DNA from 3 places in the Amycolatopsis sp. NPDC102522 genome. Region 2 is predicted to be linked to each of the others. Evidence: riboswitches for the same ligand, from Rfam matches in the RefSeq annotation. Region 2 holds a riboswitch; each other region holds the start of a gene.
What was found. A riboswitch is a leader RNA that binds a small molecule or an ion and turns the genes downstream of it on or off. The one in region 2 is predicted to bind S-adenosylmethionine.

Region 1 (9,464 bases), on a different contig from region 2:
GTGCGCGATGCAGATCTGGAAGTGGTGCCCCGGAACGGCTTCGTGGAAGGCGATCGCTTCGCTCGTGTGCTTCGGGCGCAGCTCGGCCTCGTGGGTGTTCGCGTAGTAGGTGCCCGGCCGCGAGCCGTCCAGCGCCGGCTCGATGTAGTACGCCAGCGTGCCCCCGGGCGCCTCCGCCGGCGGGACCGGCTCGACCCCGCACCGGTCCTCGGGGATCGTCGAGAACCACTGCGGGGCAACGGCTTCGGCGCGGGTGATGGCGTCACGCGCGGCGTCGAGCAGCTCGTCGCCGTCTCGCCAGCGCAGGGCGGGATCGGTGCGGAGCCGTTCGAAGATCTCGCCGAGATCCTTGGTGTCGAAGATCTTCTCGCCCAGCTCGCGGTACTGGTCGGCCAGTTTCGCGATCATGTCGAGCCCGGTGTCGTGCAGATCCTGCGCGGTGCGCTCGGTGGAGGTGTGCGCCCGGATCAGCGCGGCGTACTTCTCCTGCCCGCCGGGAAGCGCGCACAGGCCCGGCTCCTTCTCGGCCCTCGCCACGGGACGCAGCTCGGTGGCGAGGAAGTCGCGATACCGGGTGTAGGCGGGCCGGACGACCTCGGCCAGCAGCCGGTCCCGTTCGGCTTCGTAACCCTCGACGGAAACGGACGCGGTGAGCGCCAGCGGGTCACCCGCCTCGTCACCGAGATAGCGCTCCACGTAGGCGATTCCGCTGTCGACGAGGAAGCCGGGTGGGATCAGCCCTTCGGCCGCCGCCGCCCGCTGCCGCACGATCAGGGCGTCCAGATAGACACCCATACCGCCCAGCCGCTTCAGATAACCCCGGACCCTCTCCTCGTCGTTCAGCGACAGCACCGCGAGTTCGTTGAGCATGAACAACGCGGGCGAGGCCAGCCCGTCGCTGACCGAGAACTCGTCGGCGCGGGCGTCGACCAAGTCGACCATCGCCCTCGCCTGCTGGATCACGACCTCGCGGGTGACCGCCTCGGCCGCGGAAAGTCCTTCGGTGCCCAAAGCTTCGGCCCGCTCGGCGATGGCGATCGCCGACGCGCGCTGGGCGGCCGCGGCCTCCGCGCTCGGGTCCGGCATGGTCCCGTGGTCACCGGGGAGCCCGAGCAGCGAACGCCACAGCGGGAGCTCCTCGAACTTGAGCTCCATCAGCTCTTCGGCGAGGCCGTTCGAGGTGTCGCCGTGACCGGCGACCCAGTCGCGGACCACGCCGTCCAGCACCGAAAGCGGCAGCGACCCCCCGCCGAGCACGACGTCGTGGAAGGCCTTGATGTCGAACCGGCTGCCCAGGGTGAGCTCGGCCTCGGAGCGGATGCGCTGGATCTCCAGCCGTCCCACCATGTACGACAGCGCCTGGCCGGGGAAGGCGATGTACCGGTCCACTTCGGACTCGATCTCGACCAGCGCCATCGGCGTGTTCTCGGTGAGGAAGTCGATGGCCTGGCGGCGGCTCCAGCCCAGCGCGTGCAGCCCGGTGTCGACCACCAGGCGTCCGGCACGCATCGAATCCATGGTCAGCATGCCGAGTTTCGCGACGTCGTCGGAGTACAGGCCCATCTCGTCGGCGAGGCGCTCGGTGTAGAGCCCCCAGCCCTCGGCGTACGCGGTGAAGTCGCCGATGCGGCGCAGCAGCGGGAGTTCGGTGAGGCTCTGCGCGAGGCTCAGCTGGAAGTGGTGGCCGGGGATGGCCTCGTGGAACGCCGTCGCCTCGGCCGCGTGCCGGAACCGCTCCTCCGCCTTGTGGGTGTTGGCGAAGTAGATCCCCGGCCGGGAGCCGTCGACCGCGGGCCACATGTAGTATGCGGCGGGCGCGCCGGGCGCGGATTCGGCGGGGACCGGCTCGACCGTCCACGGCTGCGGCGGGATCCGGCCGAACCACATCGGCGCCTCGGCTTCGGCCCTGGTGATGGCCGCGCGGGCGGAGTCCAGCATCTCCTCGGCGTTGGACCAGCGCAGCGCCGGGTCGGTGCGGAGCTTGGTGAAGATCTCGGCGAGGTCGGTGGTGCCGAAGACACGGGAGCCGTACTCGCGGTACTCGGCGGCGAGGTTCGCGATCACGTCGAGCCCGGTCTGGTGCAGCTCACGCGGAGTGCGGACGGTCGTGGTGTGCATCTCGGCGAGCAGGGCGTAGATGCGCTCGCCGTCGGGCAGCCAGCAGACGCCGGGCTTGTCCTCGGGACGGCCGTGCGGCGCGATCTCCTTCGCGAGCACCTCGCGGTACTCGGCGATCGCGGGCCGGACGACGTCGCGCAGCAGCTCGGCGCGGCGGGTCTCGAAGTCGTCGTCGGGCGCGGGCTGGCGCAGCAGCGGATCGGCCGACGGCTCGGCGAGGTACCGGTCGAGGTACGCGACGGTGGAGTCGACCAGGTAGGCGACCGGGACCAGGCCCTTGGCGACGCCTTCGCGATGGCGCTGCGCGGCCTGCCGCAGGTACTCCGGGATCGCCGCGATCCGCCCGAGGTGGGCCTCGGCCTGGGCACCCGTGCCGACCGACATCATCGGCAGCACGGTGAGCACCTCGGCGGCGGGCGAGATGAACAGGTCGCTGACGGTGAACTCGACGAACCGCGAGTCCAGCAGCGCGATCCTCCCCCGCGCCGTCGCGATCAGGACGTCACGGGTGGTCTTCTCCTCCGCGCTCAGCCCGTCGGTGCCGATGGCCTCGGCCCGCTCGGCGAAACCGGCCAGAGTCGCGCGGAGTGCGTCTCCGGCGGCCTCGCTGAGATCGGTGAGCCCGGTCGATTCCGGACGGAAGCCCTGCAAAGCGGGCGTGACCGGCTCGGCGTCGAAGAGGGCTTCGACGAACTCGTCGGCGAGGGCGGAGACTTCGCTCATGTTTCTTCCCCAGGGGTTCGGTGGAGGCGGTGACCCCGACCCTAATGGAGAGCGCGTCCTACCGAAGCGGGGTTTTGCGGCGCACGGACGGCCTCTCCCGCGGCGCCGGGGGCGAGACGGTAGCGTTCCCGGACGTGGCCGTGACCGATCCCGTGGACATCCGCCTGCTCTCCGCCCTCGCGGACCTGGGCAAGGCGGCCGTGCACGAACTCGCGGCCAAGGTGGGGATGGATCCGCGCGAGGTCGCGTACCGCCTGGTCGCCCTCTCCGGCAGCGGATTGCCGCTGCTCGTGGGCGTGGAGAGCGACCCGAACGGGTTACGGGCCGCCATCGCCGGCTCGCCGCCCTCGTGGGCTCAGCAGCCTCAGCAAGCCCCCCAGCCTCAGCAGTCCCCACAGCCTCAGCGTCCGCCGGGGCAGGGGTCCGGGCCGTACAACGTCCAGGGCACGCCTTCCGGACCGTACAACGTCCAAGGGACGCCGTCGGGGCCGTACAACGTGCACGGCACTCCGTCGGGCCGGTACCCCGGACCGCCGTCGGCCCCGGTGCGACAGCCGATGGCTCCGCCTCAGCAGCGTCCGCCCGCCCCGCCTCAGCAGCAGTTCGCGCCCCCGATGGCGCCCGCCGACCCGGTGATGAGCACCTGGGGTGTCCCGCAGACCGCGTCCTGGGCCCGCGGCGACGAGCAGCAGCCCGCGCCGCGGCCGGTCCCGGAGGGCAAGAAGGGCAAGACCGGCGACGTCATGGAGACCCAGGGCCTGGAGGGTGAGCAGCTCACCGTCCAGCTGCTCGAGGTCCAGGACCCCGCGGACTACCTGTTCAGCGCGGCGGGCTACTCGCTGGAAGCCGGGGAACGGTCGGTCGTGGTGCACACCGAGATCACCAACCGCGGGAACATCCCGTTCGTGTCGCTGCCGGACAACTACCTCGAACTGCTCAGCGCGGACGGCAAGCCGATCACGAAGGCGCCGGTCTCCTTGACCTCGCGACCGCCGCACAAGATCGGCGTCCGGCCGGGCGAGACCCTCGGCGGCCACACCGTCTACGTGCTGCCGGACGCCACCCGCGTGGTCGCCGTGCGCTGGTCGCCGCGGCCGGAACCGGACGAACGCACGCTGACCTGGTCGATCGACGACTAGCGTGTCGCCCGTCCCGCGTTCAGAGGACTAAACGCGGGACTGGCGGCTAGTTCTCGTCCTGCAGGATCCGCAGCGCGTTGGCCAGGTCGTCCGGGTACTCCGACTCGAACTCGACCCAGCGCCCGTCGGACGGATGCGCGAAACCGAGCGTCTTCGCGTGCAGCCACTGCCGGGAAAGCCCGAGCTTGCGCGCGAGCACCGGGTCGGCGCCGTAGGTCAGGTCGCCGACGCACGGGTGCTTGAGCGCCGAGAAGTGCACGCGGATCTGGTGCGTGCGGCCGGTCTCCAGCTTGATGTAGGCCAGCGACGCGGCACGGAAGGCCTCGACGACCTCGTAGTGCGTGACGCTGGGCCGTCCGCCCTGGACGACGGCGAACCGGTAGTCATGCCGCGGGTGCCGGTCGATCGGCGCGTCGATGGTGCCGCGCGTCGGATCCGGGTGGCCCTGGACGATGGCGTGGTAGCCCTTGTCGACGGTGCGTTCCTTGAACGCCCGCTTGAGCACGGTGTACGCGTGCTCGCTCTTCGCCACGACCATCACGCCGGTGGTGCCCGCGTCCAGCCGGTGCACGACACCCTGGCGTTCGGCCGCGCCCGACGTCGCGATCCGCAGCCCGGCGGCGGCGAGACCGGCGACGACGGTCGGCCCGTTCCAGCCGGGGCTCGGGTGCACGGCGACGCCGACCGGCTTCGAGATCACCACGATGTCGTCGTCGTCGTGCAGGATCTTCATGCCCTCGACGGGTTCCGCGATGACCTCGATGGCCGAGACGGGATCGGGCAGCGTCACTTCGAGCAGCCCGCCGGCGGACAGCCGGTCGGACTTCCCGGCGGGCCTGCCGTCGACGAAGATCTCGCCGGATTCGGCCAGTTCCGCCACGACCGTGCGGGAAAGTCCCAGGAGTTTCGCCAGTCCCGCGTCGACGCGCATGCCGTCGAGCCCGTCGGGTACGGGCAACATCCGCGCGCTCATTCGCTTGCCGCCTTCTTCTTGTCCTTTGTAGACGATCCGTCGTAGTCCTTGCCCAGCAAGGAGAGAATCACGATGAGCACACCGCCGACGCAGATCGCGGAGTCGGCGACGTTGAAGATCGCCCAGCCCTGCCCGTTCGGCGCGAACGCGGAGATCATGTCGACCACGTGCCCCTGCAGCGGGCCGGGGGCACGGAAGATCCGGTCGGTCAGGTTGCCGAGCGCGCCCGCCAGCACCAGGCCGAGGCCGATCGCCCAGCCGACCGAGCGCAGCCGCCGGGACAGCCAGACGATGGCGACCACGACGGCGACCGCGACCAGCGCGAGCACCCAGGTCAGCCCGGTCGCCATCGAGAAGGCGGCACCGGGGTTGCGCACCAGCTGGAAGTACACCAGCCCGCCGAGGAACTCGACCGGCTGCTTGCCCTCCAGCGTCGACACGGCGATCTGCTTGGTGAGGAGGTCGATCCCCCACAGCACCGCGGCGACGACGAACACCACGGCGACGCGCTTCTTGGGCAGCGGCGGCGACGGTGGCGCGGTCTCGGCCGGAGCGAGGTCCGGTTCCGCGGAGTCGTTCTGCGACGAGGGGGGCTCTGTACTCACTCCCCTATTGTCCACGGAGCGTGCTCAGGTCTCCTCGGCGGCCGTCTTCGGCCTGCTCAGCAGCGCCGCGAACGCCCCGGCGAGCGCGACCAGCGACGACAGCACCAGCGCGAGCGGTCCTCGCGCGAGCACGACGGCGCAGAGCACGAAAGCCGCGGCCACGACCAGCACGAGCACGCTGCGGTCCAGCCAGGCGAGCACGACCAGGCCCAGGGTCAGCAGGATCGCGCTGCGCGCGTCGCCGTCTATTTCGAATTCCCAGAAACCGACCAGATCCGCCAGCACGATGGCGACGAGCCCGCCGACGGCGATCGCGGCGACCTTCCACCACGGCATGGTCTTCGCCCGAATCGTGTAGAACAGCACCGTGCCGAGGTAGACGGCGAGGACGGCGAACAGCCAGTTGTCCATCCGGCTCATGCCGACGACCGAGACGGCTTCCCCGGCCTCCCTGCTCATCTCCACGCCGTAGAGCGCTTGATACCGCCCCGGGCCGGGGTTGGGCGCGTAGGCGAACCACCCCTCTGATCGGCTCGAACCGACGGACAAGGCCACTACCGCCAGTTGGGCGAATCCCAGTAGTGCCAATGGAAACCAGTAACGCGGTCGCTCGTTCCCCATGCGGGGTGAGGGTAGTGGGTCAGGCGCAGAACGGGGGAAGTTCCCGCGGATCGTTCTCCGGCACCCAGCGGCCTTCCGGCTTCTCGTACTGCCAGCGCGCGCCGCGGGCGACGATCTGGCGCAGCGCCAGGACGAGCCTGTCGACGTGCTCGGCGGTGCTGCCGAGACCGAGGCTGACCCGGACGGCCTGCTGGCCGGTCGAGCCGGCGGCGGAGATCAGCCGCTTGGTCGCGATGTGCGCGCAGAACGCGCCGTCCCGCACGCCGATGCCGTACTCCGCGGACAGGACAGCGGCGAGCCAGCCCGGGTCGAAGCCGTCGACGACGAAGCTGAGCGTGCCGACCCTGTCGACAGGCGCGTCGAACAGCCGCAGTTCGGCGAAACCGGGGATACCGGCGAGACCGCGACGCAGCCGCGCCAGCAGTTCGTCCTCGTGGGCGACGATCGCGTCCCAGTTCCCGGCCAGGGTCTCGCAGGCGACACCGAGCGCGTAGACGCCGACAGTGTTGGGAGAACCGGCTTCGTGCCGCTCGGCGCCGGAATTCCAGACCACGCCGAGGTCTTCGGAGTCGCGGGTGACGAGCTTCGTCGCGCCGCCACCGGCGAGGTACGGCTGGGCGGCGCGCAGCCAGTCGGCGCGGCCGATCAGCGCACCGGCACCGAAGGGCGCGTACAGCTTGTGCCCCGAGATCGCGATGTAGTCGACGTCCAGTTTGCGCACGGAGATCTTGCGGTGCGGCGCGAGCTGCGCCGCGTCGAGCGCGATCCGGGCGCCGTGCCGCCGCGCGACGGCGGCGATCTCCTTGACCGGCAACAGTTCCCCGGTCACGTTGGAGGCACCGGTGATGACGACCAGCCGCGGGCCCTGCGGGCAGTCCGCGAGCGCTTCGTCCACAGCGGACACCGCGGCGAGACGAGTACGCGGCGTCTGGATCCGGCGGACGTTCGGGCCCTTCCACGGCAGCAGCGCGGCGTGGTGGTCGGTGTCGAACACGACGACCGACGTGTGCTTCGGCAGGCTGCGCGCGAGAAGGTTGAAGGAATCGGTGGTGTTGCGGGTGAAGACGACGGAATCGGTCGACCGCGCGTCGACGAAGTCCCGCAGGATTCCGCGCGTGCGCTCGTAAAGCTTGGTGGAGACCTGCGAGGCGAACCCGGCGCCACGGTGGACGCTGGCGTACCAGGGCAGGAACTCGTCGACAGCGTCGCGCACCTTGTCCAGACAGGGAGCGCTGGCCGCGTGATCGAGGTTCGCGTAGCCGATGTCGCCGCCGGTGACCAGCGGAACCCGCAGACCGGCACACGCCACCGTCGGGATTTCGTGCTCCACAACGGTTTCCGCGACAGTGACGGGGGTGCTGGTGCGTTCGAGAGCGAGAGTCATCGTCAATCCTCCGGGCCAGGGGACCCCGACGAGGATCCCGCGCTTGCCCGTCGCACCACGCGACGAGCCTGGTCCTCACCCGGGGCACCCCACCGCGGAAGGAGGGTTGCCGGTCAGCTAGCCGGGGCTTGACGCTGACACTCGTGACCTACGAACGAAGTTAGCGGATAGGCGGCCGATCAAGCCACCCCTTGTCCGCATCTTGAGACGCCGCTCACGTACTCCGCAAGCGAAAAGAACCGTTGCCCGGCGCCGCGCCGCGCCGGGCAACGGGAGGTCAGACGCGGAATCGCCCGGGAAGCGGGACGACGGAACGCGAAGAGACCTCGGTCGCGGAACCCGAGTACTGCTCGGTGCCCGCGGTGAACTGCCAGCCGCCGAAGGTCTTGCCGTCGACGGCCTCGCCGTGGGCATCGGCGACCTTGGTCGAGACCTCGTCGTAGGAGAGGCCGTTCCAGTTGCCCGCGCCGACACCGAAGTCGCGCGAGTCCCCGCCCTTGGCGGCGGCCGCGGGCAGGGTCCACAGGGTGAAGTGCACGTGGGCGCCCGTGCTGCTGCCGCCGCAGGGCAGCGCGTTGCCGGTCCGGCCGAGGAGGTCGCCGGGGGCGACCTTCTGGCCGTCGGTGACCGAAATGTCCTCCATGTGGTAGTACCCGGTCCGCCAGCCGCCGTCGTGGTCGACGGTCACCCAGTCGCCGCCGCCACAGTGCTGGATCCGGACGGTGCCCGCCAGCGGGGCGCGAACCTTCTTGTCGGCGGGGCTGAGGTCGATGGCGTTCTTCACGCCGGAGTTCCCGTTGTCGGAGTGGACCCCCGCCGAGTAGACCGACTGGCCCGCGTCGAAGGGCAATCCGAACGCCGGGAACGCGCCGGCCGCTGACGCCGCCGGCGCGGAAAGAACCACCCCGACGAGTACAGCGGCGGCCCCCAGACCGGCGAACCGTGCAGGAAGTTTCGTCACCTTGCGTACTCCTTACCCCGCGACACTCACCCATTCGATGGAGTCGATTGCGGGGAAAGTAATCCAAAAGGAGTACAAAAGGGAACAACACGTAAGAAAATTTCTGAGATCAACCGACGAAAGACTGGCGCCGGTTCGTGACCTATTGGCCGGATTCGCCCTTCCACCTGGCGAGGCGTCCGGCGCGGTCGACGGCCCGCAGGCGTCGTTCGGCCGCGTCACGGACGTCGGAGGTGGTCACGACGAGTAACTGGTCACGTTCCTGGAGCCGGGTGTTCTTGTTCGGTGTGAAGCCGGTGCCGTCGCGGACGAGGAGGCTGATCGTCGCGCCCACCGGCAGCCGCAGTTCGGCCAGGTAGACGCCGTGCATCTTCGATCCGGAGTTGATCCGGACCTGCAGGAGTTCCGCGCCCATCTCGTCGAGTGGCGCGGAGTCGACGTCGATCTCGTGCGGTTCGGCGTGCTGGGCCAGCCCGAGCACTCTCGCGAGCGGGGTCAGCGTGGTGCCTTGGAGCAGCGTCAGCACGATGACCAGCACGAATACCGCGTCGACCAGTTCCTGCGCGCCGGGCACCCCGGACGAGAGCGGGATCAGCGCGAGCACGATCGGGACAGCCCCGCGCAACCCTGCCCAGGACAGGAACACCTGTTCTCGCCAGGGGATCTTGAACGGCAGCGCCGACAGCAGCACCGACACCGGGCGGGCGAGCAACAGCACGACCGCGCCGGCGACCAGGCCCTGGACCAGGCTCTCGAAGATCCTGCCCGGCGAGGCGAACAGGCCGAGCAGCACGAACAGCCCGATCTGCGCGAGCCAGCCGAGACCTTCGGCGAAGGACAGCGTGTCCGACCGGTGCGGCAGCTTCGAGTTCCCCAGCACCAGCGCCGCGACGTAGGTGGCGAGCAGGCCCGACGCGTGGGCGAGCTGCCCGCTCGAATA
Region 2 (9,464 bases):
ACGGCCTAACGCGGGTCGGTGCGCAACGGATGCTCACGCGGGACCTCGACCAGCACGATCCTGGTGCCGTCCGGATCGGCGATCCACGCTTCGTCCAGGCCCCAGGGCTCACGGCGCGCTCCGCGGACCGGATCCAGGCCCTTCGCGGCGAGCTCCTGGAGCGCCGCGGGCAGGTCCCGGACCTGGAGCCACAAGGCGACGTCGGGAGTCGGGCCGGTCTTCCCGGTGCCGACGATCTCGATCGACCCGTTCCCGGCGAAGAACACCGTCCCGCCGGGGAATTCCTTGTCGATGGCCAGGCCCAGGGTGTCCCGATAGAACGCCGTCGACACGTCGAGGTCCTTCGGGTGGATCAGCACCCTGCTGCTCAGCACGTCCATGGCTCAATCCCTACCCGATGGGTTCAGGCCATCGCAATCGCGGTGATCCCCGCCAGCACGACCGCCGACCCTGCCAGCCGCCGGACGGCGTTCGCCTCCCCCAGGACCAGCCACGCGGCCAGGCCGCCCAGGACGATGCTCAGCTCCCGCGCGGGAGCGACGAGGCTCACTGGGGCGATCTGGAGGGCGTAGAGGACCAGCAGGTAGGCGATCGGTGAGAGCAGTCCGACGATGAGGACTTCACGCTTGTGCTCACGCCAGAGCCACGAGACCTCTTCGCGGTCCTTCAGGGCGTACGGCGCCATGAGCAGGCTCTGCACGATCGCGCCGGTCCCGAAGTAGACGATCGGCGGGACACCGAGACCGGTGACCGAATGCGCGTCCCACAGCGTGTAGGCGGCGATCGTGAGCCCGGTCAGCAGCCCGTACGCCACACCTTTGCGGCGAGCGGCGTGATCAGCGGCGTCGGCGTGGGCCGGTGCTCGCCCGGTGCCGATGACCAGCACCCCGGCGACCACGAGGAACGCGCCCACCAGGCCGAGCACCCCCGGCCGCTCGCCGAGCAGCACGACCGCCGCGAGTACCGAGATCAGCGGTCCGGTCCCGCGGGCGACGGGATAGACGACGGACAGGTCACCGACGGCGTAACCCCGCTGGAGGACGACTCCGTAGGTGACGTGGAACACCGCGGTGACCGCGGCGGCGAGCAGCCATGTCCATTGTGGACGTTGCGGCTCCACGGCGAGCGAGACCGCCATGACGGGGATGAGCAGGATCGCGGAGACGCTGTAGTAAGCCCAGACGAACCTGGCGCCGCCCCGGCGGATCCGCTTGGCGGCCAGGTTCCAGCCCGCGTGGATGACGGCGGCGACGATGACAAGGGACAGAGCGGTGGCGTTCACGACGGACCTTTCACGTTTTCCGCGCATGCGGAAAACCCGGTCCTCCAGGCTTTTGTCCCGTCAGATGAACGACGACGCTTCCGGCCCCGCCGATGGTGCCGCTCGGACCTGTCCCGCCTGTCCTGATTGTGTGTTTCGCTGAGCGGACAGGCGGCGGAACCCTAGGCACTACGATCTTCACCGTACCGCACCAGCACGTGCGGAGGCGGCCACGATCCGCCCCGGGACGGCTGTTAAGCTGGCCCTTCACCGCTGTGTGGCATTCCGTCATGGAGGAAACCCGCGCCGCTTTCACAAGCGCGCAGGGCCGTCACAGCGCGGCGGTGAAACCACCGAGAGATTCAAGAGGAGCGCCCCCGTGGCCAACATCAAGTCGCAGATCAAGCGCATCACCACCAACGAGAAGGCGCGTCAGCGCAACCAGGCGATCCGGTCCTCGGTGAAGACCGCGATCCGCAAGTTCCGCGAGGCGGCCGACGCCGGCGACAAGGCCAAGGCCCTGGAGCTGCAGAAGGACGCGGCCAAGAAGATGGACAAGGCCGTCACCAAGGGCGTTCTCCACGCCAACCAGGCCGCCAACAAGAAGTCCGCGCTCGCGAAGCGCGCGAACTCTCTCTGATCGGCTTTCGAAGGGCCCTTGCGACGCGAGTCGCAAGGGCCCTTCGCCATGTTCAGCGTCCTGTGCCGTGGGCGTCGACGACCTGCAGGACGGCACGTTCCAGCGCGTACTCGGGGTTGGCCGCCGCCCCCTTGACCTCGGCGTTGAGCCGGGCGACGACCCGCATCGCGGTGGCGAGACCGTCCTGACCCCAGCCACGGGCCTGCCCCTGCGCCTTGCGCACCTTCCACGGCGGCATCCCCAGCTCGCCCGCCATCTGGTTCGGGTTCCCGCGGCCGGCACCGGACACCCGCGCGATCGTCCGCACGGCGTCGGCGAGGGCGTCCGCGACCAGCACGTGCGGAACACCCAGCTGCATCGCCCAGCGCAGCGATTCCAGGGCCGCCGCCATGTCGCCCGCGACGGCCTTCTCGGCGACGGCGAACCCGTTCACGTCCGCACGGCCCCGGTGGTAGCGGCGGACCGCCTGCTCGTCGACCGTTCCACCGGCGTCCGCGACGAGCTGGGTCGCGGCCGACGACAACTCGCGCAGGTCCGAGCCGACGGCGTCGATCAGCGCGAGCACGGCCGCACCGTCGATCTTCCCGCCGACCCGGCGGACCTCGTTGCGGACAAAGGATTCCCGCTCGGCGGCCTTGGTCAGTTTCGGGCATTCGACGACCTCCGCCCCGGCCTTCTTCAAGGCCGCCGGAAGCGCCTTCGCGGCCTTGCTCCGGCCGCCTCCGCTGTGCACCACGACGAGCACGATGCCGTCGGCGGGCGCCTTGACGTAGGCCATCACCCCGTCGGAGAGCTCCTGCGAGATGTCGTGCGCGGATTCGAGGACGATCACCCTGCCCTCGGCGAACAGCGAGGGGCTGACCATCTCCGCGAGGGCGGGGACTGTGAGGTCCGACACCCGGATCCGGGTGAGATCCGCCGTCGGATCGGCCGCTTTGGCCGCGTCCGAAGAGGCGCGGATCGCGCGTTCGATCAGCAGCTCTTCCTCACCGAGAACCAGGACCAGCGGCGATGGGGCGGAAGCTTGCGTCGTCACGGTGACGATCCTGCCACTCCTCCTCTCGTGTGCTTTGTCCGGTGATGTGTTCCGGGCACGGTGGCCCCACCTGAGGCTCATGTCGTACGGTGTTGGCGAGGCGACGCGATCATGTGCGTGCCGACAATCGGATACCGCTCATCCAGAGGGGCAGAGGGAACGGCCCGATGAAGCCCCGGCAACCGGCGTCAGCCTGTCATCCCGCGATCGCGGGATAGCTGACGAACACGGTGCCAATTCCGGCCCGCCACGGCGGGGCAGATGAGGAAGGACCTCGCGATGACCGCAACCCTCGGCACGACCTCCACCACCAAGACCCCGGATCTCGGACCGGCTGTCGAACTGGTGTCGAAGGAAGAGGGACACCGGCAGCCGCTCGCCCCCGAATTCGTTTCCGCCGAGGACTTCTCGCCGCTCGAAGTCGCCTACGACTTCGGCCGCGTGCGCCGCGAGGACATCGAAGCCGGGCCGAAGAACATCTGGCGCTACAAGAAACTCCTTCCCGTTCCCTCGAACGTCGAAGAAATCCCCAACACCGAGCCCGGCGCCACCCGGCTCGTCCAGGCCGACAGGCTCGCGAAAGCGTTGGGCGTCAAGAAGGTCTGGGTCAAGGACGACACCGGCAACCCCACCCACTCGTTCAAGGACCGCGTGGTCGCCGTCGCGCTGGCGGCCGCGCGCGAGTTCGGGTTCGACGTGCTCGCCTGTCCGTCGACCGGCAACCTGGCCAACGCGGTCGCCGCCGCGGCCGCCCGCGCCGGCTGGCGGTCGGTCGTGCTGATCCCGAAGACCCTCGAGCGCGCCAAGATCCTCACCACCGCCGTGTACGACGGCGACCTGATCGCGGTCGACGGCAACTACGACGACGTGAACCGGCTCGCCACCCAGCTCGCGGCCGAGCAGGAGAGCTGGGCGTTCGTCAATGTGAACGTCCGGCCCTACTACTCCGAGGGCTCCAAGACCCTGGCCTTCGAGGTCGCCGAGCAGCTCGGCTGGCGGATTCCCCCGCAGATCGTGGTTCCGATCGCCTCCGGTTCCCAGCTCACCAAGGTGGACAAGGGTTTCCGCGAGTTCGGGCAGCTCGGCCTCGTCGACGAAACGCCGTACAAGGTGTTCGGCGCGCAGGCCACCGGCTGCTCCCCCGTCTCGGCTGCCTTCCGCGCGGGTCACGACGTCGTCCAGCCGGTCAAGCCGGACACGATCGCCCGGTCGCTGGCGATCGGCAACCCGGCCGACGGCCCCTACGTCCTCGACGTGGTCAACCGCACCGGCGGCGCGATCGAAGACGTCACCGACGAAGAGGTCGTCGAGGGTATCCGGCTGCTCGCCCGCACCGAGGGCATCTTCACCGAGACCGCAGGCGGGGTCACCGTCGCGACGGCCAAGAAGCTCATCGAGACCGGCAAGCTCAACCCGGACGAGGAGATCGTGCTCCTCATCACCGGTGACGGCCTCAAGACCCTCGACGCCATCGAGGACAAGGTCGGCCCGAAGGCCACGGTCGGCGCCTCGGCCGACGCGGTCCGCGAGGCTCTCGGCATCTGAGTTCCCGCCGGCCCGCCTCAAGAACGAGGCGGGCCGCGGGGCTCACCCCGGCGCACCAGGGCAAGACCCCGCGCGTCGGCGACGACAGCGGTGTCGCCGTCCGTGTCCGTCCTGGCGACGGAAGCACCGACGGCAGTCAAACTGTCCAAAGTGGACTTGTTCGGATGACCGTAAGGGTTTCCGGCACCGACGCTCACCAATGCGACCTGTGGCGCGACGGCGTTGAGGAAATCCGGTGCGGTGTAGCGGCTTCCGTGGTGCGGGACCTTCAAGATGTCGGCACGCAGATCGGCACCCTCGGCCATCAGATCGGCCTGCGCGGCGAGTTCGACGTCGCCGGTCAGCAGCAACCGGCCCGCCGGGGTCACGGCGCGCAGGACGACCGAACCGTTGTTGATCACCGTGCCGTCCTGTTCGCGAACCGAGCGGCGGGTGACATAACGCGGCCCCAGTACGTCCAGTGACAGCCCCGGCCAGTCCAGCCGCTGCCCGATCCCCAGCTCCAGCAAGGGAATCCCGCGGCGCGCGGTCTCGTCCGCGACCTGCTGCCACGCCCACGCGGGTGCCCGGCCCGGGCCGACGGCGACCGCCCCGACCGACCGGCCCTCGAAGACGGATTCGAGACCGCCGATGTGGTCGGCGTGCAGATGGCTCAGCACGATCAGCGGAACCCGGTCCACACCGAGCCTGCTCAGGCATTCGTCGACCGGCCCCGGTTCCGGGCCGGTGTCGACCAGGATCGCCCTCCCCGGCTCACCCGTGGCCAGGACGACGGCATCGCCCTGCCCGACGTCGCAGGCGACCGCGCTCCACGACGCCGGTGGCCAAGCCGGGGCCAGCACCCGCACCGGCACGAAGACGAGCAGTCCGCCCGCCAGCGCGACCGCCAGCAGGATCCTGGCGTGACGGAGCCGGAAGGCGACGAGCACCACGACGAGCAGCCCGGCCACCAAGAGGCCACCCCACCAGCCGTCCGGCCAGTCCACGACCGCTCCCGGCGCCCGGGCACCGTGGCGGGCCACGGTGATGAGCCAGCTCGCCTCGGGTTCGGTCAACCGGACCAGCAGCCTGCCCGCCGAAGGCCACCACGGGCCGACGACGGTGGCGAGCACGCCGAACACGGTGGCCGGGGCGACCACCGGCGCGGCGAGCACGTTGGTCACCACCGAAACGAGGCTGACCGATCCCGCCATGCCCGCGATGACCGGCGCCGTCATCACGAACGCGGCCAGCGGGATGGCCAGCCCCTCGGCATAGCCGGCCGGGACACCGCGTCCGACCAGCCACTCGGCCCACCGCGGGGCCAGCAGCACGAGCCCCGCCGTCGCCAGCACCGAAAGGGCGAACCCGAAATCGGCGGCCATCGCGGGATCGGCCACGACGAGCCCCGACACCGCGAACGCCAGCGCGGGCAGCGCCGAACCCCGGCGTCCCAGGGCCAGCGCCAGCAACCCGACCGCCCCCATCACCCCGGCGCGGAGCACGCTGGGCGCGGGTCCGGCGAGGACCACGAACCCGGCGAGCCCCGCGGCGGCCGCGGCGGCGGACGTCCGCGGCCCGACCCGGAGCACTTTCAACAGGAGCAGGATCGAGCCGCAGACGATCGCCACGTTCCCACCGCTCACGGCCATCAGGTGGGACATGCCGGAGTCCGTGAACTCGCGCTCGACCCTCGGGGACAGCGTGCTCGTGTCCCCCACGACCAGTCCGGGCACAAGACCGGCCTGCTCCTCCGGGAGGACCGCGCACAAGCCCCGGAGCCCGGTGCGCAGCGATTCCGCGGCCCGCTGCCACCAGGGCGCCGGCGAAAGGGCCGACGGCGGGCCTCGCACCGAGAGGACCGCGACCGTCAGTTCGGCCCCCTTCGCCGGTGCGAGCCGCCCGGAGGCGTTGACCTGCTGCCCGGGCAGCAGGTCCACCCACCCCTCGGCGGGAGCGAGCAGGAGGATCCGGCCGACCGAATCCACCACCCGCTCCGCCGCCACCACGGTGTCCACCGTCGCGGCGATGACCACCAGGCGGGTGCCTGCCCGGCGATCGGCGTATCCGGCACCGCGGACCGGACGTGGCCGCTCGGTGACCACCACCCTCGCGGTGGCGTCGCTCCCCCGTGCGGCGGCGGCACGGAGGTCGTCGTGCTCGGCGGCCCGGATCCGCAACGCCACCGGACCGGCGGTGAGCACACCGAGGACCGCGAGCGCGCCCAGGCCCGCCACCCACCGGGGCGCCGTCCGGCGGGCACGGACACCGGCGATGATCGCGAGCACCACGGCGGCCGCACCGCAGAGCATCGTGATCCACCAGCCGCCGAGCAGCCCGGAAAGAGTGCCGAGCCAGGCCGTCGCCGCGGCCGGTAACAACCGCAGGTCCTGACCTCGCCACGACGTGGTGTCCACTTCGGACGGATCGGCGGACGGGTTCATCCGACGGACACCAATTCCCGGACTTTCTTGAATTTGGATTCGCCGATCCCTTCTACGTCACGGAGTTGCTCGACCGTGGTGAACCCGCCGTGCTCGGACCGCCAGCCGGCGATGCGTTTGGCCATCACCTCGCCGACCCCGGGCAGGGTGTCGAGTTGTTCGGCCGTGGCCGTGTTCAGGTCGAGCTTCCCCACTGGTGTCCCCGGTCCGGCCGCGGCCGGACCGGGGACACCGACGGCCACCTGCTCGCCGTCGGTGAGCCGCCGGGCCAGGTTCAGCCCGGTCAGATCCGTTCCGGGCGGTGCCCCACCGGCCGCCGTAAGGGCATCGGCGACCCGTGCGCCCGGAGGGACGGTGACCAGGCCGGGTTTGAGCACCCGGCCGACGACGCTGATCACCAGAGGCGCCTTGACCGCCGCGGCGGGGGCGTCTCCGGCGGCCTTCGCCGACGGCAGGGGCGGTGGGGTCTCCGCCCCTGGCCGGTGTCCGAACAAAGCGACCGCGCCGGTCACGATCACGGCCACCGCGACCAGCACGGCCACCACGGCGAGCCACCGCCGGTTCACCGGAATCCCGTCCGCCGTGAACCGGGCGGGCACCCAGCGGCGCACGAGCCTGCTCACGGGCGGGCCCTGGGTGGGTGGCGACAGCTGCGCGGCCAGCCACGCCAGCCTGGCGTTGACGGAGGGACCCGATGACCGGGCGGTTTGGTCGAACACGTGAACGACGCTACGGAGCGGGGGCGGCGGGCGGCAGCGGTGATTCCCGAAGCTGTGGACAAGTGGGGTGTTGTGGACAACCCGGCCCCTGCCGAGACCGGATCGCCGGTTTCCGTCGGGGTCGTATGGGACGCTGGCCGGTTTCTAACCCGCCCGCTGGATCACGACGCCGAGCACGCCGGGACCGGTGTGGGCCCCGATGACGGCGCCGATCTCCGAGACCACGCATCCCTCCGGGCAGCTGATGGACTCTTCCAGCCGGTTGGCCAGTTCGACGGCGCGCTCCGGCGAGGCCAGGTGATGGACGGCGATGTGGGCGAGCCCGCCTTCGGCCGCCTTGACGGCGAGTTCGACCAGCCGCGCCACCGCGCGGTTCATCGTCCGCACCTTCTCCAGCGGCTGGATCCTGCCTTCGGACATGTGGAGCACCGGTTTCACCGCGAGTGCCGTGCCGAGCAGGGCGGCCGCCGGGCCGATCCGTCCACCGCGGCGCAGATATTCGAGGGTCTCGACGGCGAACAGGGTCTCCGAGCGGCTCACCGCGTCGACCGCCGCGGCCTCCACCTCGGCCGGATCGGCCCCGTCCGCGGCGGCACTCGCCGCTCGAAGGGCGGCGAAGCCGAGCCCCATCGCGGTGCTGCGGGAATCGACCACGCGCACCTTGTCCGGACCGACCTCCTGGGCCGCGAGCACCGCCGCTTCCCAGGTCCCGGACAACTCCCGGGACAGATGGACCGACACAACGGCGTCCGCGCCTTCGGCCAGCGCCGCCCGGAACTCCTTGACGAATTCGGCGGGTGTCGGCCGGGACGTCGTCACCAGGCTGCGTTTGCCGAGTGCTTCGGCCAAGGCCGCGGGGCCCATTTCGACGCCGTCGAGAAACACGACGCCGTCGACGAGGACGTGCAACGGGACCACCCGGATCCCGTTCCGTTCGGCGAAGCCTTCCGGCAGGTGGGCGGTGGAATCCGTGACAACGGCGACCGACACGGCAGTCAGCCTACGTTGCCGCGGGGCGCAGCACCGGGGCCATCAGGCGGGCCATTTCGGCGCCAACGGAGGCATGTCCTTCCCAGCCCCAGTGCATCCCGTCCGGATTGCCGCGGCCGCTCAGCACGTGGTCGCCGACGACGGCTCCGAGATCCAGCAGCGGGACGTCCACGCGCCGCCCCCATCCGGCGATGGCGGCGACGGCACCGGCCCGGGCGGTGTGGACGCGGCCGTAGGCGTCGGACCGGTGGACGGACGGCAGGATGCCGAAGATCGGCAGTTCCGGTCGCAGCACTCGTAAAGCGCCGACGGCGGTGTCGAGGTACTGGACGGTCAGCTTCGAAGGCAAGACCACCGGACGCCCTCGAAGAGCGATCGCGAGCCGCGGCTGAGCGGCGAGATACGCCTTGCGCGCCACCCGCCGCAGCGGGTCGGGACGCAGGTAACGCAGGCCGGTGCGCAGGTAGGTGGGCAGCGGCGATGGCAGTGTGTCCATGCTCCCGACGGCCAGCACGACGGCGTCGGCGTGGTGGAGATCGGCCCAGACACGCGGGTCACCGATCAACGACCACCAGGCGTCGCGAGCGTTCCAGCCGAACCCGGCGACGAGGTCCACACCGCCGCCACCGAGCGCTTCGGCGGCGATGTTGGGCCACAGGCGCGCGTCGTCGGCGGCGAGCGGTCCGTCCGGGCCGTGGAAACTGAGGGAATCGCCGAACACCAGCAGGCGCGGGGCCATGGATCAGCCGGTGATTCCCGCGTTGTAGGCGGCCAGGCGCCAATTCCCGTCCCGCCGGGTCAGCTCGACCCAATGGCAGTTGACGATCCCGCCCAGCGTCGGCCACGACGC
Region 3 (9,464 bases), on a different contig from region 2:
CGGCCACGAGGCAGCACAAGGCGGCGATCGCGCCGATCCTCATCCGTCGTGCCGGCATTCCGCCCCCTGAGTCTCGTGTGCGAGGAGATCTCACCTTAGAAAAGGGGTCGCGCACCACCGCATCCGAGGGTTCCCGAAGCAGCTGTCACCGACTTGTCACCTGAACGAGCCACCCGGCGGGACCCCTTCGCGAGCGGTTGGTCTACACTTTCCCGGTCTCGGCGAGGCGGGTTCCGTGAGCACCTGGTGCCCGACGTGATCGACGCGGCGGCTTGAGTGGCCACACGCGGTCGAGCACGCCTGTGGAATTCGCCGCCGAACACCAGAACGCCCCGAACCATCCCCACCTCAGCATGCTTTCGCTGAACATGTTGGTGAATTGAAGGAGTGCTACACCGTGTCCGAGGTAAGCCTGTCCGTCGAGCCCCGCACCGAATTCGGCAAGGGTGCCGCGCGTCGCACGCGTCGCGCCGGCAAGATCCCCGCGGTGCTGTACGGGCACGGCTCGGACCCGCGCCACTACGCCCTCCCTGCCCTTGAGTTCGCCCGCGTCGTGCGTGAGAACGGCAGCAACGCCGTCATCACCCTCGAGCTCGAGGGCAAAAGCGAGCTGGCGCTGACGAAGACCATCGTCGTCCACCCGCTGAAGAACTACATCGAGCACGTCGACCTGCTGGTCGTCATTCGCGGCGAGAAGGTCACCGTCGACATCCCGGTCGTCGTCACCGGCACCGCGGGCCCGGGCACCCTGGTCACCACCGACCTCGACTCCCTCACCATCGAGGTCGAGGCGCTGCACATCCCCGAGCAGGTCGAGGTCTCGGTCGAGGGCATCGCCGCCGGCACCCAGATCCTCGCTTCGCAGGTCACCCTGCCGCAGGGCGCCACCCTGGTCACCGACCCCGATGCGCTGGTCGTCGCCGTCAACGAGGCGCCGTCCGAGGCTTCGCTCGAGGGCGAAGAGGGCGGTGCCGAGGCGGAGGCGACTCCCGCCGAGGCCGCCGAATAAAGTCACTCGTGTGACTGAAGCAGTACTTCCCGGGGCCGGCGAGCAGATCCTGCTCGCCGGCCTCGGCAATCCCGGCCCTCAGTACGCGGGCAACAGGCACAACGTCGGCTTCATGGTGCTCGACGAGCTCGCCGGCCGCGTCGGCGGCAAGTTCAAAGCCCACAAGAGCGGCGCCGAAGTCCTCGAAGGCAGGCTCGCGGGCCAGCGGGTGGTCCTGGCCAAACCACGCTCGTACATGAACCTCTCGGGCGGCCCTGTCGTGGGCGCTGCCCGGTTCTACAAGATCCCCCCGGCCGGCGTCGTGGTCGTCCACGACGAGCTGGACGTCGATTTCGGCGCGCTCAAGATGAAACTGGGCGGCGGCGACAACGGCCACAACGGCCTCCGTTCGATCACCAAATCCCTGGGAACGAAGGACTACTATCGCGTCCGTTTCGGCGTCGGCCGCCCTCCGGGACGGCAGGATCCGGCGGATTTCGTGCTGAAAGACTTCTCCACGGTCGAACGCAAAGAGCTCGCTTTCGAGATCGATCGTTGCGCCGACGCCGTTGAAGCGCTTATCAGCACGGGCCTCGTCGCGGCCCAGAACACCTTCCACGCTGGGTGAACCCGCTCACATGGCAGTGCGTTACAACTCGTCACTCGAAGGCGTTTCACCACGCCCCTGATCGAGTCGTGGAATAGCGCGAGCTCTTCCGGGGAACTCTCAAACCCGTTAGGACGGAATGCGGAGATCGCATTCCCCACCGAAACCGGAGAGAGTTTCATGTCGTTTACGGCCGAAGAGATCACCGGCGCCACTTTCCCGAACGCCCCGATCGGGCGGCGCGGATATGCCAAACACGAGGTCGACGCGTTCCTGGAGCGGATCGCGGACACGATCTCGGACCGGGACGACCTGACGGCCGCCGAGGTCCACCACGTCATGTTCTCGCGCCCGTTGATCGGGAAGCGCGGCTACGACGAACGCGAAGTCGACGATTTCCTCGACAAGATCGAGGAGCAACTCGCCCACCGGACCGGCCAGCAGGTGCTTCACGTGCCCGGCGCACGTGAAGAGGACGAGGCGACCGCCGAACGCGCCGTTCCGGACCGTGGCCCCGTCGAGTTCCTGCGGGAGCGCTAGTGCCCGTCACCGCGTTCGAGGCGAGAACCCGGCAGTTCGACCGTGCACCGATCGGCGCACGGGGCTATCACGAACCCGCGGTCGACGCCTTCCTCGAACGGGTCGCGGCGACGCTCGACGGCGACGACGACCTGTCGGTTTCGGACGTCCACGACGTGGCGTTCGCCAAAGCGCCGCTCTCGAAAAGAGGCTACGACCCGGCGGCGGTCGACGCGTTCCTCCGAGACGTCGAGGGAACGTTGGCCGGACTCTCCCAGTCCGCCGACTACTACATCGCGCCGGCCTTGGAGCACACCCATAGCCGTAAGCCACTCTGGCGACGCCGCTGACGCACGGGGAGGTGCCGCGGAAAGGGGCCGAGCCCGCGAAATTCGCGGGCTCGGCCCCTTTCGTGTCAGCTGGTCGCCGCGTTCTTGGCGATCTTGTCCGCGAACTGGATGGCGGTCGCGGCCCGTTTCACCTTGCCCGAGGGCGTCTTGGGCAGGCTTCCCGCCGGAAGCACCACAACCGCGAAGGGCCGCATGTCGACCGCGCCACGCACCTTGGCCGCGACCTCCTTCGCCAGCGACTTCTCCGTTTCCGGGTCTCCGGCGAGTTTCGATTCGACGACGACCGCGAACCGCTCCCGGCGGCTGCCGGCATCGATCCGGACGGCAACAGCGTTCCCCGCCCGGACGCCCTCGACCGAGGTCGCCGCGCGTTCGATATCGGTCGGGTACAGGTTCCGGCCACCCATGATGATGACGTCCTTGCGTCGGCCGCAGATCACGATCATGCCGTCGATCAGGTAGCCGAGGTCGCCGGTGAGCAGCCAGCCGTTCTCGTCCTGCGTCGCGAGCGGACCTTCCATGGTCAGGTACCCGGGCGTCACCGCCTCGCCGCGCAGGCGGATCTCCCCGACCTGGCGTTCTCCGAGCACAGTGCCCTGGTCGTCGACGATCTCGGCCTCGAGCCCGTCGAGCGGAGGCCCGAGCACCGCGAAGGACCGGACTTCGTCGGTCCCGCGCCGCAGGTCGTCTTCAGGAACCGGGACCGCACGGTTGTCCGCCTCGAGTGCGTCGGCTTCGACGACGTCCAGCGTCAGTCCGGTGAACAACGGCGCGAACGAAACCGCGAGGGTCGCCTCCGCCATGCCGTAGGCCGGGAAAACGCATTCGGCGGGCATCTTGAACCGTGCCCCCGCCTCGACGAACGTCTGCACGGCCGTTTCGTCGATCGGCTCGGCGCCGTTCAACGCGATCCGCAGCTTCGAGAGGTCGTACGCGTTGTCGTCGTCGACGCGGGCCATCCGCCTGCCCACGATCGCGTAGGCGAAGTTCGGCGCGGCCGTGGTCGTGCCGTTGTACTTGCTGATCAGCTGCGGCCAGATCAAGGGTCCCGAGAGGAACTCTAGCGGCGTGATCTTGACGAGTTCGACGCCGAACGTCATCGGGACCGTCAGGAAGCCGACCATCCCCATGTCGTGGAAGGTGGGCAGCCACGACACCATCACGTCGACGTCGAAATCGAACTCGGCACGTTCGACCATCGCCTTGACGTTCGAATACAGGTTCCCGTAGGTGATCTGAACGGCCTTCGGATCGGCCGTCGACCCACTGGTCAGCTGCAGGAGCGCGGTGTCGGATTCGGCCGTCGGCACGGGCTCGGCCAGCGGTTCGGCCTCCAGCAGCTCGGTGATCACCTGGAAGGCGATTCCGTGCTCGGCGAGTACCGGCGCCAGCTGGTCGAACGGCTCACCGAGCAGGACCAGGCCGGACCCGATCATCCGCAGTACGCGAACGGTGTCCTCGGCCCATTCGGCGAGGTCGGTGCGCTGGGTGGGCTGGTGCAGCATCGTCACACTGCCACCGGCGAGCCAGACCGCCTGAACCGTCGGCGCGATCAGCGACGGCGCCGCGGCCAGGACCGCCACTGCCTTGCCGGGCTCAAGCCCGGCCTTGACCAGTCCTCCGGCCACCCGCTTGGCCTGCTCGTGAATCTCGGCCCAGGTACGCCGAACCGGCTCCTTGGGCTCCCCGGTGACCATTCCCCGCTGCTGACCTCGCCCCGCCGCGGTGGCGACGAGCGTGTCCACGAACCGACTCATGCGCGTCACAGTACTGTCCGCGCTGGAAGACCCGCTCACCGTCAGGTGAACTCACTCGATCGCTTCGGAGGTCTCGAGCCACTGGGCCTCGACCTCCTCCTTCTCCGTTTCGACGGCCTTCAGTTCGGTGTTGAGCTCGATGAGCTTCGTCGGATCGGTCGCCGCCCCGAGCAGTGCAGCGTGCAGCTTCCCTTCCTTCGCGTGCAGCTGGTCGAGCTTGCGCTCCAGGCGGGACAGCTCCTTCTGCGCCGCCCGCTGTTCCGCGGCGTTCTTCTTGGGCGCGGAGGCCTGCCCGTTGCCTGACTTCCGGTCACCGCTCGCCTTCTCGAGGCTTTTGACGCGCCGGTCCAAGTACTCGTCGATGCCGCCCGGCAGATGGGTCACCTGCCCGTCGCCGAACAGGGCGACGATCGTGTCGCAGACTCGCTCCACCAGATACCTGTCGTGCGAGACGACGACGAGGCTGCCCGGCCACGAATCGAGCAGATCTTCCAGCTGCTGCAAAGTGTCGATATCGAGGTCGTTCGTCGGTTCGTCGAGCAGCAGCACGTTGGGCTCGGCCATCAGGAGCCGGCACATCTGAAGACGGCGCCGTTCACCACCGGAAAGGTCTTCGACCGGCGTCCACTGCCTCGACGCGGGGAACCCCAGCTTTTCGGCCAGCTGCGAAGCGGAGAGCTCCTGCTTGCCGAACACGACCCGTCCTGAGATCTCTTCGATCGCCTGCAGTACACGCAGATCGCCCGGCAGATCGTCGAGCTCCTGCCGCAGGTGCGCGAGGCTGACCGTCTTGCCCTGGATGCGTCGCCCCGTCTCGGGCTCCTTGTCACCACCGAGCAGCTTGAGCAGCGTCGTCTTGCCCGACCCGTTGACGCCGACCAGGCCGATCCGATCGCCTGGCCCGATCCGCCACGTGACGTGATCGAGCAGAGTGCGGTCGCCGACGGTCAAAGTGGCGTCCTCGACCTCCAGCACGGTCTTTCCCAGCCGCCGACGGGCGAACGCCTGCAGTTCGACCGAATCACGCGGCTCCGGCACGTCGGAGATCAAAGCCTCCGCCGCCTCGACTCGGTAGCGCGGTTTCGAGGTCCTGGCCTGCGGGCCGCGACGCAGCCACGCGAGCTCTTTACGTGCCAGGTTCTGCCGCTTCTCTTCGGCCGTCGCCGCCAGCCTCGCCCGTTCGGCCCGCGCGAAGATCCAGTCCGCGTAGCCGCCTTCGTACTGCTCGACACGACCGTTGGTGACCTCCCAGGTCACACTCGCGACAGTGTCGAGGAACCACCGGTCGTGGGTGACGACCACGACCGCGATCTTGCGGTTGAGCAGATGATCCGCGAGCCAGCGCACACCTTCGACGTCAAGGTGGTTGGTCGGCTCGTCGAGGACCACGAGGTCCAGTTCTCCGGTGAGAGCGGCCGCCAGCGCCACCCGGCGGCGTTCGCCACCGGACAGGTTCGCCGTCGCCTTTTCCACTCCGAGAGCGGTGATCCCCAGACCATCCATAATGGACCTGACCCGCGCGTCAGCGGCCCACTCGTGCTCCGCCCCGTAGCGCTCCAGCACGACATCTCCGACAGTGCTGCCGTCAGGGAGTTCGGTCCGCTGCGTGACCACGGCCATCCGCAGACCGCGAACTTGACTCACACGTCCCGTATCCGGCTCACTGATCCCCGCGAGGACCTCCAGCAGCGTCGTCTTCCCGCCCCCGTTGAGACCGACCACGCCGATGCGCTGTCCCTCCGCCACACCGAGCGAAACACCGTCGAGCAGCGGGCGCACCCCGAAGGACTTGCTCACCGACTCCAGGTTGACCAAGTTGGCCATGCCTCAGCCGATCCTTTCCAAAAAGCTTGCACCACAACGAATTAGTCGATGTCCATTTCGGACACCCTCACGCGTGCACCCGGGGCGGCGCCGGCCGTGGCGCGTCGTCCCCGCCGACCAGCCGGGCCCCGGGAACCGGCCCGTGCGCGACGCGCACCGTGCGACAGACCCCCGCACCGGACAACTCCGCGGCGACCTCGACGGCGGATTGGGCATCCGCGCACAGGAAAGCGCAGGTCGGCCCGGACCCGGACACGGTGCCGGCGAGCGCGCCCGCGTTGACTCCCGCCCGCAATGTGCGGCGCAACCCCGGTCGCAATGAGACAGCGGCCGCCTGCAGGTCATTGCCGAGAAGCAGCGCCAGCTGCCGCGGATCACCGGACGCCAGCGCCTCTACCACCGGAGTGTGCGAACCGATCCGCGGCGGGCTGCCTTCTTCACGCAACCTGTCCAGTTCGCCGAAAACCCGCGGGGTCGAAAGACCACGCTGGTCGAAAGCCAGCACCCAATGGAACGTATGCCTCGACAAGACCGGCACCAGCTGCTCACCCCTGCCGGTGCCCAACGCTGTTCCACCGTAGAGAGCGAAGGGAACATCGCTGCCGAGCTTCGCGGCGATACCCGCCAGTTCGTCTCGGGAAATGTCGAGTTTCCAGAGCGATGCCAGGCCCACCAGGGTCGCGGCCGCGTCGGCGCTGCCACCGGCCATCCCGCCCGCCACTGGGATTCCTTTGCGAAGCACCACCCTGATCTTGGACTCGCCGTCCGCTTTGCCGATGTGGGCCGCCAGCGCCTGTGCCGCCTTCCAAGCGAGGTTGTTGGCCCCTGTCGGTACTGACCCTTCGCCTTCGCCATAGACCTCGACGCCGGGGTCCTCGGTGATCGCGACGGTCACCTCGTCGGTCAGCGAAAGCGCCTGGAACACGGTCACCAGCTCGTGGTAGCCGTCCGGGCGTACGTCACCGACCGCCAGGTGCAGGTTGACCTTGGCGGGAACCCTGACGGTTACTGGGGGCGGTACGACGGCGAGCACGACTCAAGCCTACGTGGCCGCTCCACTTGTGCCGCCACCAGGAGAAAAGAGAACAAAGACGAGTCAGACACGAACGGGCCGCCTCGGACGGATTTCGTCCGAGGCGGCCCGTTCGTGGAGGAATCAGGCAGCGACGCCCTGCGGTCCGCGGACCGGGTGGGTCACGTGGCCGCCACGTTCGGCGATCCAGGCGAGTGCGGCGTCCGCGCGCTCACCCCGCACACCGAGGCGGAACCGGCCGACCGGCGTGTCGCCGATCCGGGTCAGGCCGCCCCCGATGGTGGCGAGTTCGACGTCGAAGCGACCGGCGGCTTCCGGCAGCAGCGCGCCGACCGACGCGAAGCCGACAAGCACGACGTCCACCGCGCGGTCGTACTTCGAAGCCTGTGCCCGACCGGTCTCGATGGAGGGCAGCAGCGCCTGCGCGGTCCGGCTGTTCGGGTCAGAGACCAGGTCGAGCACGGATCCGCGTTCGATGATCGCTCCGGCCTCCAGCACCGCGACGTCGTCGCAGACACGGCGAACGACACCGGCGTCGGGAGTGGTGAGGAGCACGGTGACGCCGAGCTCGGCGCGCGCACGGTCGAGCACGGTCAGGACCGCGCCGGACTCCTCGGGCTCCACACCGGCGGTCGGGTCGTCGGCCAAGAGCACGGACGGCCCGGCGGCCAGGGCCTTGGCGATGGCCACCCGGCGCAGCTGTCCCTCGGACAGGTCGCCCGGCCGCTGCCCCGCCCGCGGGGTGAGCCCGACCAGGTCGAGCAGGTTGCCGACCCGGTTACGGCGCTGCGGCCCATCGAGGCCGAGCTGCTCGAGTGGCGACGCGATGTTGCCGGCGATGGTGCGTTCAGCGAGCAACTCCGGTTTGGTGCTCACGACACCGACCTGACGGCGGATTTCGCGCAGCCGGCGGCCGTCGAGGGTCCCAGTGTTGAGTCCGTCGAGGCGGACGACGCCTCGGTCGGGACGCTCCTGAAGCCCGATGCAACGAGCGAGGGTCGACTTGCCGGAGCCAGCCGGACCGACGACTCCGAACAGCGAGCCGGCTTGGATGTCCACGCTCACATCGCGCAGGGCGACGACGGGATTTCCGTTGAGGGGAAAGGACTTGGACAAGTTTTCGACAGTGATCACGAAAGGCTCCATGCAAATGGGGCGCCGCTTCTTTCGAGCGCGCCAACCGTCACCGAGTAACCGTCCGGAAACGGACGGGTTTCAGAGGTAAGGGAAAAGACTCAGGCAGTAACGGTGGAGCGTCGACACGCACTTACCGTGCGGCGACCTTCATCAACGACACGTCGCCTGGTCAGCAGGAGCGGGTGGGTGACCCTGTTCATTAGGCACAGCCTCCATCGGTCCTGGCGGTAGCACCTGCCCTGTGGAGGGTGGTTGCTGCGACTTCGGCGAGCCAGGTCTCTCAGTCGCTCGGGATGGCTTACTGAGTAAAACCGATCCCACTGGATGAAAGCAAGCACGTAGGCGCAGATCACACGTCTGGTCGCGTCCACAATACAGGAACTGCTGTCCATATTTTGAGACAGCAACAGATACCTTTGTGCTACGACAAGGCCGCTGCCTGCTAAGACAGGAGTGGATCATGCAGATCGAGAAGAGGATTTACGCACTCGTGCTGACATCGGCCGACTCGCGTTCACGCGGTGCCGGTCACACCTGCAACAGGTGGTCAGCCCGCCGCCGCGGCGATCCGGGCGAACTGATGAACATCCAACTGCTCTCCGCGGGTCTTGGGGTCGATACCCGCCTTCTCGAGCAACTCCCCCGCGCGTTCGGCGGAGCCCGCCCATGACGCCAACGCCGCACGCAGAGTCTTCCGCCGCTGAGAGAAGGCGGCATCGACCACCGCGAACAAACGCGCACGCTCCACGGACGACACCACGTCGCCCCGTTCGAAAGCGACCAGTGCAGAGTCCACGTTCGGAACAGGCCAGAACACGGCGCGAGGCACCGCGGCGACCTTGCGCGCCTTTCCGTACCACGCGAGCTTGACGCTGGGCACGCCATAAGTCCGGCTCCCCGGACCGGCCGCCATCCGGTCCGCGACCTCGGTCTGGACCATCACGAGACCGCTGGTGAGCGACGGCAGCCCGGCGAGCAGGTGGAGCACGACGGGGACGGCGACGTTGTACGGCAGATTCGCGACGAGCGCCGTCGGCCGCGCGGGCAAGTCCTCCGCCGTGATCCGCAGAGCGTCCGCCCTGACGACCGTCAGTCTTTCGGCCCCGCCCCGCTCGGCCACGGTATTCGGCAGCCGCCCGGCCAGCACGGGATCGATTTCGACCGCGACGACCTCGGCGCCGGTCGCGAGCAGGCCGAGGGTCAACGAGCCGAGGCCCGGCCCGACCTCCAGCACGACGTCACCTTCACC

Region 1: another riboswitch for S-adenosylmethionine. It lies ahead of ACZ6YV_RS28485 (aminotransferase class V-fold PLP-dependent enzyme); the one in region 2 lies ahead of thrC (threonine synthase).
Region 3: another riboswitch for S-adenosylmethionine. It lies ahead of ACZ6YV_RS09415 (methionine ABC transporter ATP-binding protein); the one in region 2 lies ahead of thrC (threonine synthase).

Annotation. Positions count from the first base shown of each region.
Region 1 covers NZ_JBVJLY010000014.1:46,671-56,134, forward strand. Annotated here, with positions in the region: gene ACZ6YV_RS28460 (DUF885 domain-containing protein) at 1-2,841, opposite strand, end outside; gene ACZ6YV_RS28465 (AsnC family protein) at 2,976-3,980, shown strand; gene ACZ6YV_RS28470 (RluA family pseudouridine synthase) at 4,027-4,953, opposite strand; gene lspA (signal peptidase II) at 4,950-5,558, opposite strand; gene ACZ6YV_RS28480 (hypothetical protein) at 5,583-6,179, opposite strand; gene ACZ6YV_RS28485 (aminotransferase class V-fold PLP-dependent enzyme) at 6,199-7,563, opposite strand; SAM riboswitch class IV at 7,598-7,712, opposite strand; gene ACZ6YV_RS28490 (M23 family metallopeptidase) at 7,841-8,524, opposite strand; gene ACZ6YV_RS28495 (potassium/proton antiporter) at 8,667-9,464, opposite strand, start outside.
Region 2 covers NZ_JBVJLY010000012.1:43,016-52,479, reverse strand. Annotated here, with positions in the region: gene ACZ6YV_RS26275 (class I SAM-dependent methyltransferase) at 1-9, shown strand, start outside; gene ACZ6YV_RS26270 (VOC family protein) at 6-380, opposite strand; gene ACZ6YV_RS26265 (EamA family transporter) at 404-1,309, opposite strand; gene rpsT (30S ribosomal protein S20) at 1,641-1,901, shown strand; gene holA (DNA polymerase III subunit delta) at 1,954-2,937, opposite strand; SAM riboswitch class I at 3,073-3,205, shown strand; gene thrC (threonine synthase) at 3,217-4,482, shown strand; gene ACZ6YV_RS26245 (ComEC/Rec2 family competence protein) at 4,500-6,905, opposite strand; gene ACZ6YV_RS26240 (ComEA family DNA-binding protein) at 6,902-7,624, opposite strand; gene ACZ6YV_RS26235 (DegV family protein) at 7,769-8,614, opposite strand; gene octT (diglucosylglycerate octanoyltransferase) at 8,625-9,353, opposite strand; gene ACZ6YV_RS26225 (histidine phosphatase family protein) at 9,357-9,464, opposite strand, start outside.
Region 3 covers NZ_JBVJLY010000002.1:744,396-753,859, forward strand. Annotated here, with positions in the region: gene ACZ6YV_RS09375 (hypothetical protein) at 1-58, opposite strand, end outside; gene ACZ6YV_RS09380 (50S ribosomal protein L25/general stress protein Ctc) at 398-1,009, shown strand; gene pth (aminoacyl-tRNA hydrolase) at 1,020-1,616, shown strand; gene ACZ6YV_RS09390 (DivIVA domain-containing protein) at 1,776-2,135, shown strand; gene ACZ6YV_RS09395 (DivIVA domain-containing protein) at 2,135-2,464, shown strand; gene ACZ6YV_RS09400 (fatty acyl-AMP ligase) at 2,530-4,221, opposite strand; gene ACZ6YV_RS09405 (ABC-F family ATP-binding cassette domain-containing protein) at 4,273-6,045, opposite strand; gene ACZ6YV_RS09410 (4-(cytidine 5'-diphospho)-2-C-methyl-D-erythritol kinase) at 6,113-7,078, opposite strand; gene ACZ6YV_RS09415 (methionine ABC transporter ATP-binding protein) at 7,202-8,212, opposite strand; SAM riboswitch class I at 8,425-8,515, opposite strand; gene rsmA (16S rRNA (adenine(1518)-N(6)/adenine(1519)-N(6))-dimethyltransferase RsmA) at 8,763-9,464, opposite strand, start outside.